DNA from 3 places in the Streptomyces rubellus genome. Region 1 is predicted to be linked to each of the others. Evidence: riboswitches for the same ligand, from Rfam matches in the RefSeq annotation. Region 1 holds a riboswitch; each other region holds the start of a gene.

Region 1 (3,799 bases):
CAGGCGCCCATGCGGTGCGGGTTGGTCCTGGCGTAGTTCTTCACCGAGGCGGGGGCGCGGCGGTCGGAGTTGCCCTCGCGCAGCACCGGGTTGACGGCGCTGCCCTTGACCTTGTCGTAGCGGGCGCGGATCTCGCGCTCCTCGTCGGTCTTCGGGTCGTCCGGGTAGTCCGGGAGCGCGTAGCCCTGCTCCTGCAGCTCGGCGACGGCCGCCTTCAGCTGCGGGATGGAGGCCGAGATGTTCGGCAGCTTGATGATGTTCGCCTCGGGCGTCTTCGCCAGCTCGCCGAGCTCGGCGAGCGCGTCGCCGATACGCTGGTCCTCCCTGAGGTACTCGGGGAAGACCGCGATGATCCGCCCGGACAGGGAGATGTCCCGGGTGTCCACCGTGACCCCGGCCTTCGAGGCGTACGCCTGGACCACGGGCAGGAACGAATACGTCGCCAGGGCAGGGGCCTCGTCGGTGTGCGTGTAGATGATGGTCGAGTCAGTCACCGGGTGCTCTCCGCTCCACGTCTGCAACATTGCTCGACATCAAGATATCTCGTGGGCCCCGCTCCCTTCGACTCTCCCCTCCGCTCTCCTCCACTGCTTCCCGGCTCCCCACCCGATTCCCCCTCGGCGGGGAGCCGCGCCGGCGGCACGGGCGCCGCAGGACACGGCGGGGGCCGCCGGGCGGACGCCCGGCGGCCCCCGCCCGTCCCCGGGGACGGGCCGGTACGGTCAGTACGGTCCGTTGACGTTGTCGATCGACCCGTAGCGGTCGGCCGCGTAGTTGCAGGCGGCGACGATGTTGGCGACCGGGTCGTACTGGCTGTTGGCGGTGCCCGGCACATGGTAGGCGTCGAAGGTCGGCTTGATGACCTGCAGCAGGCCGATGGAGGGAGTGCCGCGCTGGGCGTTGATGTCCCAGTTGTTGACGGCGTTCGGGTTGCCGCTGGACTCCCGCATGATGTTGCGGTGGATGCCCTGGTAGCTGCCGGGGATGCCGTGGGCCCGCATGATGTCCAGGGCCTCGCGGATCCAGCCGTCCAGGTTGTCGGCGTAGGCCTTCGCCGACTGCGGCTGCGCGGACTGCCGGGCCTGCGCGGCGGGGCGGGCCTCGTTCTTCTTCGGCGCGGCCTTCTTCGGCGCGGCGCTCGGGGTGGCGCCGGACCGGGCGGTGTCGAGGGTCAGCCGCTGGCCGGGGAAGATCCGGTTCGGGTCGTCGCCCACCGTCTTCCGGTTGGCCTCGTAGACCGCCTCCCAGCCGCCCTCGACGCCGTGGCCGGTGGCGATGCCGTAGAGCGTGTCACCGCTGAGGACGGTGTAGGTGCCGGGGCCGGCGGACTTCCGCTCCGCCGCGGCGGCTCTCTCGCCCTGCCGGCTCTTCTGGACCTGCTGGGTCTGCTGGGTCTGCTGGGTCTTCCCGGTCTGGGTGCGGACCTCGGAGCGCTGCCGGTCGGCGGCTCCGGCGTCCGGCGTACCGCCGTCCCGGCTGAGGCCGGCCGCGGGGCCGCAGGTGGGCCAGGCGCCCGGCCCCTGCATGTCGAGCAGCTTCTCGGCGGCGGCGATCTGCTCCGCCTTGCCGGCCAGGTCGGCGCGCGGCGCGTACCGGGTGCCGCCCGCGGCCTCCCAGCTGGACTGCGAGAACTGCAGTCCGCCGTAGTAGCCGTTGCCGGTGTTGATGGACCAGTCGCCGCCGCTCTCGCACTCGGCGACCTCGTCCCACACGGCGACGGAGGCGGCGTTCGCGCTGCCCGCGGTGAGCAGCGGCGCGGCCACGCCCGCGCCACCGGCGGTGAGGACGACGGAGAGACGGGAGAACTGACGGGAGATCACGGGCGTGCGCGGGCGACGGTGTCGGCCTCGAGACATGGGGGGATGTCCTCTCCTACGCCTGCGAGGTTAGCTGTCGGATTCGGGCTGGAGTTGCCCGGCCGTTCCCGGTGCGCCGAGGCGCGCCGGGGAGTGGCTTCACCCCGAGCCGTACCGGCGGAAAGCACGGTACGGCGGATATGTGGTTTCCCCGCTCCTGCCGCGTTCGACTGCGGTCCGTCCCCCCGACCGGGCGGCAGGATTCGGCGTACCGGCGGTGGGGCCTCCGCCCTGGGACCGGAGGCCAGGAAACATAAACACAACCAATTCCCGGAAACAAGGGACCAAAAATCCGCCGGGTCACACGATCACCGCAGGCCTGTAGTGGTTGGCCACGGTACGTGGCCGATCTCCTCCCGGGAGTGAGAGGTCACCCGGCCCGCCGATCGGCCAAAGTCCGGCGGAAATCGGGGAATCGGCGGCGGGGGACGGGTCCTCTTCCCAGGAGGCAACCGCCGGTGAAATGGAGGAGTGATTCCCGACACATCCGCCGGACGGTTTTCTTTACATCACCCGATCAGGAACTTTGCGCACCTCTCCGGAGAATACCGGAAAACGACCGCACCCCTTCGTGAGTTATTCGGCCTTTCTGTCCGCTGTGCCCCTTTCAGGGCTTTCGGTCTCTTCGTGTGCTTACCCGGGGACCGGGCCGGTCGCCGCCGGGCGCGCCCGGCCACCCGTCAGGCGCGGGTCAGCTCCGCCGCGCCGAAGGAGACGTCGAAGCGGTCGCACCAGATGCTCACACTGGTGAACCCGGCCGGGTCGACGTCGTCGGGCAGCGGATAGTTCTGGTCGCCCTTGTTCCCCTTGAGCTTGCCGAGACTGACGTACTTCCCGTCGTCGAAGACGCTCCAGCCCGCCCGGCCCTCCTTCACCGGCGCGTCGGTCAGCCAGACGTACAGGTCCGGGCCGTTGCTGGTGTCGAGGCCCTCCAGGCGCAGGACATGGGAGCCGTCGGCCAGCCGGAGCAGCCGCACGGAACCGGAGGTGGTGTGCTCATGGCTGATCAGATCGCCGCCCGCCAGCGTCCGCGGCTCCTGCGGTGCGGACGGCGTGGACGACGGGGACGGCACCGGGGAGGCGTCCCCGGACGGCGCGGAGGCCGTCGGCGGGGCCGCCGTGTCCGCGGCGGCGGGCAGCGCCTCCTGGACGGTCTCGTCCTGCCACAGCTTCCACGGCTGGAACCAGTACAGCCCCACCCCGGCCGCCACGACGGCCAGCACCGCCACCCCCGCGACCACCGGCCTGCCCAGCACCTGGCGCACACGCCCCATCCCGTTCTCCTCCTGGTCCGTGCCTCGGTCCGGCACACCATTCAACGCGGCCGGCGGCACCCGCGGGCCGTTCGGAGGATGACGGAACCCTTACGGCTCCCCGGCGCTCCGGCCGCTCCGGGGACACGCCGGAGGCAGGGCGCGGCCGCGCCCCGGCGGACCGCACATGGCGGTCACCGGACGGGCTCCGGGGCGATCTCGGCGATCAGGCCCTCGATACGGGCCTTGATCTCGTCACGGATCGGGCGGACCGCCTCGACCCCCTGCCCGGCGGGATCGTCGAGCTTCCAGTCGAGGTAGCGCTTGCCGGGGAAGACCGGGCAGGTGTCCCCGCACCCCATGGTGATGACGACGTCGGACGCCTGGACGGCCTCGACGGTCAGCACCTTGGGCACCTCGGCCGACATGTCGATGCCGACCTCGCGCATGGCCTCCACCGCGGCGGGGTTGACCGCGTCAGCCGGGGCGGATCCGGCCGAGCGGACCTCGACGCGGTCGCCGGCCAGACGGGTCAGCCAGGCGGCGGCCATCTGGGAGCGGCCGGCGTTGTGGACGCACACGAACAGCACGGACGGCTTGTCGGACATCACGGACTCCCTGCCTCACGACGACTCCCGGGAGTGGCATCACCCCCGACTGATGTGAGAGTATCAGCGCATGATGACGTCA
Region 2 (3,799 bases), on a different contig from region 1:
GGTCATCTGGGAGGCGGTGCGCTCCTGGCCCTCGAAGACGTAACGACCGTCCTTGTGGAACTCGGAGGCGGCGACGTCCAGGGCGAGGGCGATGTCCTGGCCGGGGGTGTAACCGGCCTGCTTGATCGCCTCCAGGATGAGGTCGAGCGCCTCGCGGTTGGAGCCGAGGTTCGGGGCGAAGCCGCCCTCGTCGCCCAGGCCGGTGGACAGCTCGCGCTCCTTCAGCACCTTCTTGAGGGTGTGGTAGACCTCGGTGCCCCAGCGCAGGGCCTCGGAGAAGGACTCGGCGCCGATCGGCGCGATCATGAACTCCTGGATGTCCACGTTGGAGTCGGCGTGCGAGCCGCCGTTGAGGATGTTCATCATCGGGACCGGCAGCAGGTGCGCGTTCGGCCCGCCGAGGTAGCGGAAGAGCGGCAGGTCGGACGCCTCGGAGGCGGCGTGGGCGACGGCCAGCGAGACGCCGAGGATGGCGTTGGCGCCGAGCGAGGACTTGTCCGGGGTGGCGTCCAGGTCGAACATCGCCTGGTCGATCAGGCGCTGCTCGGTGGCGTCGTAGCCGACCAGCTCCGGGCCGATCTGCTCGATGACGGCGAGGACCGCCTTCTCGACGCCCTTGCCCCCGTAGCGGCCCTTGTCGCCGTCGCGCAGTTCCAGGGCCTCGAAGGCGCCGGTCGAGGCACCGGACGGGACGGCCGCGCGGCCGGTGCTGCCGTCGTCGAGGCCGACCTCGACCTCGACCGTGGGGTTGCCTCGCGAGTCGAGGATCTCGCGGGCCACTACGACGTCGATGGACGGCACGGGGGTCTCCTTCGTGTGTGTCTGGCTGGGTGTCCGGCCGGAGTGCCGGACCGAGGTGTCTGCGGGGTTGCCGCCCCTGAGCCTATCCGCCCCGCGGCACCACCTCGCCGGGAGTCCGCGCCGTACGGCCGAACGGTCGGCGAAGACGCGCCGAAGACACGCCGAAGACTGCGGAAACACCGGCTCGACAGGGAACGGCACCATTTTGTTTCCGAAGTAAATAAACCCGATACGGCGCGCCCTCCGCAAGAGCGGTGACGCGCCGCACCGGGCCGGATCCGCCGGGTGACGGGCCCGGACTCAGACCCTGAGCTGCTGGCCCGGGAAGATCAGGTCGGGGTCGTCGCCGACCACGTCCCGGTTGGCCTCGTAGAGCCGCTGCCAGGTGGTGCCGTGGGCGGCGGCGATCTCCCGCAGGGTGTCGCCCGGCCGCACGGCGTAGGCACTGGCCTCGTCCGCGGCGGAGCCGGCCCCGCTCTCCGCCCCGGCCCGGGCGCCGCCCTGGACACCGGTCCGGGCATCGACCCGGACCCCGGTTCCGGTCCCGTCCCCGCCGTCCGGGTTCACCTGCGCCCGGGGACCGCCGGCGGTGAGCCCGCCCTCGTCCGCGCAGCCCCAGGCCCGCGGCCCCTGCATGGCCAGCAGCCGCTCGGCGACGGCGATCTGCTGCTCTCTGGTGGCCAGATCGGCACGCGGCGCGTACCGGGTCCCGCCCGCGGCCTCCCAGCTGGACTGCGAGAACTGCAGTCCGCCGTAGTAGCCGTTGCCGGTGTTGATGGACCAGTTGCCGCTGCTCTCGCACTCGGCGACCCGGTCCCAGGTGTCCACGGACGCCGCGGCGGCGCCCTGGGCACCCGCCAGCGGAACGGCGATGGCGGCGCCCGCGGCGCCGGTCAGGGCGGCCGCACGCACGGCCTTGACGGTACGGCTGTCGTGACCCTTGGCGGTGAACAGCATGAACGTCCCTACTCACCGACGCCTGCGAGGTGAGCTGTCGGGTTCGGGCCGTGAGCAGCCCGGCCGGACGGGGACGGGCGTCCCCGTACCGGCTTCACCCCAAGCCGCCGTGGGCGCGGTGCGCCCACGGCGGCGCCTACCTGGTTCCCCCGCTCCTGCCAGCGGCGCTGACGCGACGACTACCCCACCGGCCGCCGGCAGGATTCGGCGCTGCGGTCGGTGGCACTCGCGGTCGCGAGCGAGTAGACCGTAAGCACACCCGGGCAAATACCTCAAAACATGTCAGAACCCATTCCGTCACCCTTCCTGACGGCCAGAATGGTGGAGTACGCAGGTCAGGGGGCCGGCATTAGGCCGGACAGCGAGGACACGCCGCAAGGCCCCGGAATTGGTCCGGAAGGGTCATCCCGCGGGCTCAGTCGAGCTCGATCCCCTGCCCCGGCACGATCAGGTCCGGGTTCTCACCGAGGACGTCCTTGTTGGACTCGTACAGCTCGCTCCAGCTCAGCTCGTGCTGCTGGGCGATCCGCACGAGCGAGTCCCCCGGCTGCACGAGGTAGTCCCCGGCGGTGAGGCTCTCCTGGCCTCCCGCGGTGGCCGCGTCGGAGCGGTCGGCCGTCTCCCCGGCGCCCGCCTGCCGCTCCAGTTCCAGCTCGAGCGGGTCGCGCTCGCCGCGGTGCTTCCCGGCGCCCTCCGCCGGGCCGGCGCCCTCCGCGCCCTCGGCTCCGGCGGCCGGGTCCGTACCGGCCTCCCCGGACTCCTCGGCCGCCTCCGGCCCGGGGCTCTCGACGGCCGCCCCGTCGGCGGAGTCGTCCGCCTTCCCGTCGGCCTTCCCGTCGGCCTTCTCGCTCTTCTCGGCCTTCTCGGCCTTCTCGCTCTTCTCGGCCTTCTCGGCCTTCTCGCTCTTCTCGGCCTTCTCGGCCTTCTCGGCCTTCCCGGTCTTCTCCGGGGCGTCGTCCGCGCTCTTCTCGACGGCGGGGGCCGACGGGGAGGCGGGCTGCTCGCCGGGCAGGTAGTTCTCGGGGGCGATGGCCGGGGCCTCACCGGTGGTGTCGTAGCGCAGTCCGGCGTTGATGCCGCAGCCGGGCCAGGCCTCCGGCCCCCGGTCCGCGAGGATCTTCTCGGCTATCGCGATCTGCTGGCTGCGGCTGGCCAGGTCGGGACGGTCGGCGTAGGACAGGCCGCCGTACTCCTTCCAGAGCTTCTGGGTGAGCTGGAGGCCGCCGTAGTAGCCGTTGCCGGTGTCGGCGCTCCACAGGCCGTCGCTCTCGCACTGTGCGACCCGGTCCCAGGTGTCGAGGTCGGCTGCCTGGGCGCCCGAGGCGCCGAGGAGGGGTATGGCGATTCCCGCGCCGGTCATCCCCGCCGTGACGAACGCGGCGGGGGCCTGACGGGGGCGGCGGTGCTTACCGGTCCCGGAGAGCATGTGTGGGGCCTCTCGTACGTGGGGAGACAGAAAGGTTCTGCGGGTTGTTGACGGCAGAACGTAGCGCCCGAGACGGATCATCACAAGCCAGTGTCGCGTAGATCACGTGTAGGTCACGTAAGTGACACTGTGTCACCAGTGTACCGGTTCGAACTCCACCGGGAGCGCCCGCAGTCCACGCATGATCAGGCCGCCGCGCCACCGCAATTCGGGCGGTTCCGCCGCGAGCCGCAGGTCAGGGAGGCGCCCCAGCAGGGCGGACAGCGCGATCCGTCCCTCCAGCCGGGCCAGCGGCGCCCCCAGGCAGTAGTGGATGCCGTGCCCGTAGCCGAGATGCTGGTTGTCACTACGTGTAAGGTCCAGTACATCCGGGTGAGCGAACCTCTCCGGGTCGCGGTCGGCGGCCGCCAGCACCACCAGTACCGGGTCGCCGGCCTCGACGCGCTGCCCGCCGAGCTCCAGCGGCTCGGTGGCGAACCGCCAGGTGGCCAGTTCCACCGGCCCGTCGTAGCGCAGCAGCTCCTCCACCGCGCTCTCCAGCAGCCCGGTGTCCCCGGCGGCCAGCGCGTCCTGCAGGAGCCGCCGCTGCTCCGGATGGCGCAGCAGGGCGTAGGT
Region 3 (3,799 bases), on a different contig from region 1:
ACTACGCGGAGTGGGTCAGCGAGCAGGCCCACCTCGACGCCCTGGCGGCGGCGGGCGAGGGGGTCGGCTCGCCCACCCCGCAGTGGCACCGGGTCCGGAACTTCCCCGGGCTGGTGCGCAGCGACGTACGGCGCTACCGGCTCGCGTTCACCGCCGAGCGGCCCGGGAGCGGCGGGGAATGACGGGAGGGCCGGGGGTGTTGGGGCGGAAGTGACAGCCGGGAGGACAGCCGGGGAGGGGACCGCCATGGCCGGGAACGCGGGGAAGCAGGCGCCGGAGGAGCTGCTCGCCCTCCTCGCCGAGCGCGATCTGGGGGTGCTGGTCACCCTCAGGCGGGACGGGCGGCCCCAGCTGTCGAACGTCAACCACACCTACGACCCCGAGCGGCGGCTGATCCGGATCTCGGTCACCGCCGACCGCGCCAAGACCCGGAACCTGCGGCGCGATCCCCGCGCGAGCTTCCATGTCACCAGCGCGGACGGCTGGGCCTGGACGGTGGCGGAGGGGCTGGCCGAGCTGACGCCGCCCGCCGCCGAGCCGGGCGACGCCACGGTCGAGGAGCTGATCGAGGTGTACCGGGCGATCCGGGGCGAGGAGCACCCAGACTGGGACGACTACCGGCGGGCCGTGGTCGCCGACCGGCGGCTGGTGGTACGGCTGCCGGTGGACCGCGCGTACGGGCAGCCGCCGCGCCGGACCGGCGCGTGAACGGGGTGCCGGGCCGTGCGTGAGGGTGCCGTGGGGGCGGGGAGGACCGACGGCCCTGGTGTCGGGGGGTGGATCACCAGGGCCGCCGGGGCATGTGGGCAGGTGCGGTGCCCGTACGCCGCCGCCTCGTCCCCTCCTGGGCCGGCCGACGTGCACACCGGCGGTGTGCGAGGCGGCGGCGCTGGTGGTGGGGGGTCAGTAGGAGGGGGGAGGAGGAGCGGAAGGAACCTCGTCGGGTCCGGGCCGGCACCGGAGTCCGGGCCGGCATCGGAACCGGCCGGGTCAGATCTTGAGGCCCTTGCCGCGCAGCCAGGTCAGCGGGTCGATCGGGTCGCCGCCGCCGGGGCGGACCTCCAGGTGGAGGTGCGGGCCGGAGGAGTTGCCGGTGGAGCCGACGCGGCCGATCACGTCGCCGGTGGTCACCTTGCCGCTGGTCTTGGTCATCGAGGACAGGTGGCAGTACCAGATCTCGGTGCCGTCGTCGAGCCGGAGGATGATGCGGTAGCCGTAGGAGCCGGCCCAGCCCGCCTCGACGATCTCGCCGGTGTGCACCGCCTTGACCGGGGTGCCGGACGGGGCGGCCATGTCCAGGCCGGTGTGGTTGTTCGCCCACATCGAGCCGGAGGCGCCGAACTGGGAGGAGAGCTGGAACGAGGAGAGCGGGAGGGTGTGGCTGGCGGCGAGCTTGGCCAGGCGCTCGGCCTCGGCCTTGCGCTTCGCCTCCTCGGCTGCCTTGCGCTTCGCCTCGGCCTCGGCCTCGGCGGCCTCCTCGGCGGCGGTGGCCGCGGCCTGGTCGGCGGCGGCCTGGAGGGCGGCCTGGGTGGCGCCCGTCTGCTGCTGGTCGACCTGCTGGAGGATGCGGGCCCGGAGCGCCTCGCCGGCGTCCGTCGTCAGGCTCGCGGTGGTGACGACCGGCGCGTCCTGGTCGGCGTCCCCGGTGCCCAGCGGCGACGCCTGGCCGAGGTTGAGGGGGTTGGCGGTGCTCTCGTCGGAGACCGGGGTGACATCGGTGCCGGTGTCGTCGCCGTCTATCAGGGCGCCGACGCCGGGGACGGAGTCCAGGTCCAGGTCGGGCATGGCGATGGCGGCCGGGGACTTCACCTTGGCCGTGGCCATGCCGCCCGCGCCGACCGCCGCGATCATGCCGACGCCGAGGACCGCGCCGCTGCGCGCCATGCCGTTGCGCTGCTTGACGACACGGTGCCGGCCGCGGACCGGGCGGACGGAATCCTCGGTGGGATTCCACACCCGCCGCTCCCCGTCGCCGTCCGGGCCGAACGGGGCGAAGGTGCCGGTGTGCAGGTCGTACGAGACCTCGGGGGCCTCGGAGGCCGGGCTGCTGGACGCCACGGGGGCGCTCTCCTTTCCTTCCTTCTCGCCTACCGGGTTAGCTGACGGGTTCGGAGCAGGAAGGTCTCCTACGGGCTCGCACATGCGGATGCACGTGCACGCGCTTGCCCGATTCACCCCAAGAAGTGGTTCCCCGGTTCCCTGGGTGCGGGCTCCGCGGTGGCGGAGTCGCACGGTCAGGATTCGGCGACGGCGCACGGTGCCGCCTCTTTCGACGGCAGTGACGACCGCGCTGCGTTATCGAACGTTAATAGAGGGGCAGCCGGGATTCCAAGTCCCTCCTTCACATGGTGAGTAATTTCGACGGGGATTTAACGGGGCATCTCCCGCCCAAAACGGGCGAGTTGCCACCCCCTACGGGTCGAAGAGACGTAAGTCACTCAGCTGAGGGCCGGCCAGATGGTACGGATGTGTGCACGACGGCGATACGCAGCGTGACCGACGGCGCCGCGGCCGGTGGCACCGAGGGTCACCGGGTTCACGGGGTCATCCGGGTTCGCCGGAGCGGGACGGGGGCGGGGGCGGCGCGGGGTCGCGCATGACCGCCAGCAGCGCCATGTCGTCGTCCGTACGGCCGTCCGCGTGCGCGTGGACGTCCGCGACGAGGGCGTCCAGCAGGGCGCCCGGGCCGGGGAAGCGGCGGCCGCGCAGCCGGGCCACCGGGTCGTAGAAGACGCCCTCGGCGTTCCGGGCCTCGGTCACCCCGTCGGTGTGGAGCAGCAGCAGCGCGCCGGGCGGGAAGGGCACCGGGCCCGTACCGCCGTCCGGGCCCTCCGGCGCGTCCGCCGGACCCGCCATGTCCCCCAGCCCCAGCGGCAGCGCGTACGAGTCCGGCTCCAGGGTCCGCACCGAGGCTCCGCCGGCGGACAGCAGCAGCGGGGGCGGATGACCCCGGCTGACGATCCGCACGCTCTCCGGCTCCCCGGCCGGCCCCGGCGGGAGCTCGGCCAGCACGGCCGTGACGAACTCCACGGGCCGTCCGGCGCCCCCGCCCGGGAGGCAGTCCGACTGCCCGGCCCGCTGGGACCGCTCCCGCAGGAGGGCGTGGTCGATCCGGTCCGCGACCGCCGCCAGGTCCGGCTCGGTCTCGGCCGCCTCCCGGAAGGCGCCGAGCACCACGGTGACCGTGGCCACCGCGTCCAGCCCCTTGCCGCACACGTCACCCACCAGCAGCCGCACCCCGTACGGGGTGCGCTGCACGGCGTACAGGTCGCCGCCGATCCGGGCGTAGGCGTGGGCCGCCTCGTAGCGCACCGCCAGTTCCAGGCCGCCGATCCGGCCGGGCGGCACCGGCAGCACGGCGAACTGGACCGCCTCGGCCACCTGGCGGACCGAGGCGAACCGCTGCTCGCCGTGGCGCAGGGCGTGGTTGACGGCGAGGGCCAGCACACCGAAGGCGGCGACCGCGCCCAGTCTCAGCAGGCCCTCCGTCCAGCCGGGGCCGCCCCGCAGCAGCACGGCGGCGTACGCCAGCACCGCCGCGATCCCGGTGAACAGGGTGCCGCGCGCCGTCCACAGCGCCGCCGCGGCCAGGGGCGCGGCACCGAACGCCGTTCCCAGCAGCAGACTGGGCGGCGTCGCCAGGTTGACGGCCAGCCCGGCCACCAGCAGCACCAGCGGCAGCAGCCACGGCGGGCGGCCGACACCCGGAATGGCGCGGGCCCGTTCCCGGCCGCTGTCCGTCGCATGCCGTCGATCGCCGTGCACTTCTCCCACTCTTCCCGACCCGCCGCGGCCCGGC

What was found. A riboswitch is a leader RNA that binds a small molecule or an ion and turns the genes downstream of it on or off. The one in region 1 is predicted to bind cyclic di-AMP.
Region 2: another riboswitch for cyclic di-AMP. It lies ahead of V1L54_RS03795 (LysM peptidoglycan-binding domain-containing protein); the one in region 1 lies ahead of V1L54_RS15620 (transglycosylase family protein).
Region 3: another riboswitch for cyclic di-AMP. It lies ahead of V1L54_RS19965 (M23 family metallopeptidase); the one in region 1 lies ahead of V1L54_RS15620 (transglycosylase family protein).

What each region holds. Positions count from the first base shown of each region.
Region 1 covers NZ_JAZDCX010000011.1:206,755-210,553, reverse strand. The annotation lists gene V1L54_RS15625 (NADP-dependent isocitrate dehydrogenase) at 1-494, opposite strand, end outside; gene V1L54_RS15620 (transglycosylase family protein) at 723-1,856, opposite strand; cyclic di-AMP (ydaO/yuaA leader) riboswitch at 1,863-2,075, opposite strand; gene V1L54_RS15615 (DM13 domain-containing protein) at 2,537-3,130, opposite strand; gene V1L54_RS15610 (arsenate reductase ArsC) at 3,304-3,717, opposite strand; gene V1L54_RS15605 (ArsR/SmtB family transcription factor) at 3,788-3,799, shown strand, end outside.
Region 2 covers NZ_JAZDCX010000002.1:320,043-323,841, reverse strand. The annotation lists gene eno (phosphopyruvate hydratase) at 1-801, opposite strand, end outside; gene V1L54_RS03795 (LysM peptidoglycan-binding domain-containing protein) at 1,102-1,758, opposite strand; cyclic di-AMP (ydaO/yuaA leader) riboswitch at 1,763-1,935, opposite strand; gene V1L54_RS03790 (transglycosylase family protein) at 2,174-3,184, opposite strand; gene V1L54_RS03785 (cytochrome P450 family protein) at 3,317-3,799, opposite strand, start outside.
Region 3 covers NZ_JAZDCX010000017.1:34,606-38,404, forward strand. The annotation lists gene V1L54_RS19955 (antibiotic biosynthesis monooxygenase) at 1-182, shown strand, start outside; gene V1L54_RS19960 (PPOX class F420-dependent oxidoreductase) at 247-708, shown strand; gene V1L54_RS19965 (M23 family metallopeptidase) at 991-2,058, opposite strand; cyclic di-AMP (ydaO/yuaA leader) riboswitch at 2,070-2,227, opposite strand; gene V1L54_RS19970 (PP2C family protein-serine/threonine phosphatase) at 2,545-3,765, opposite strand.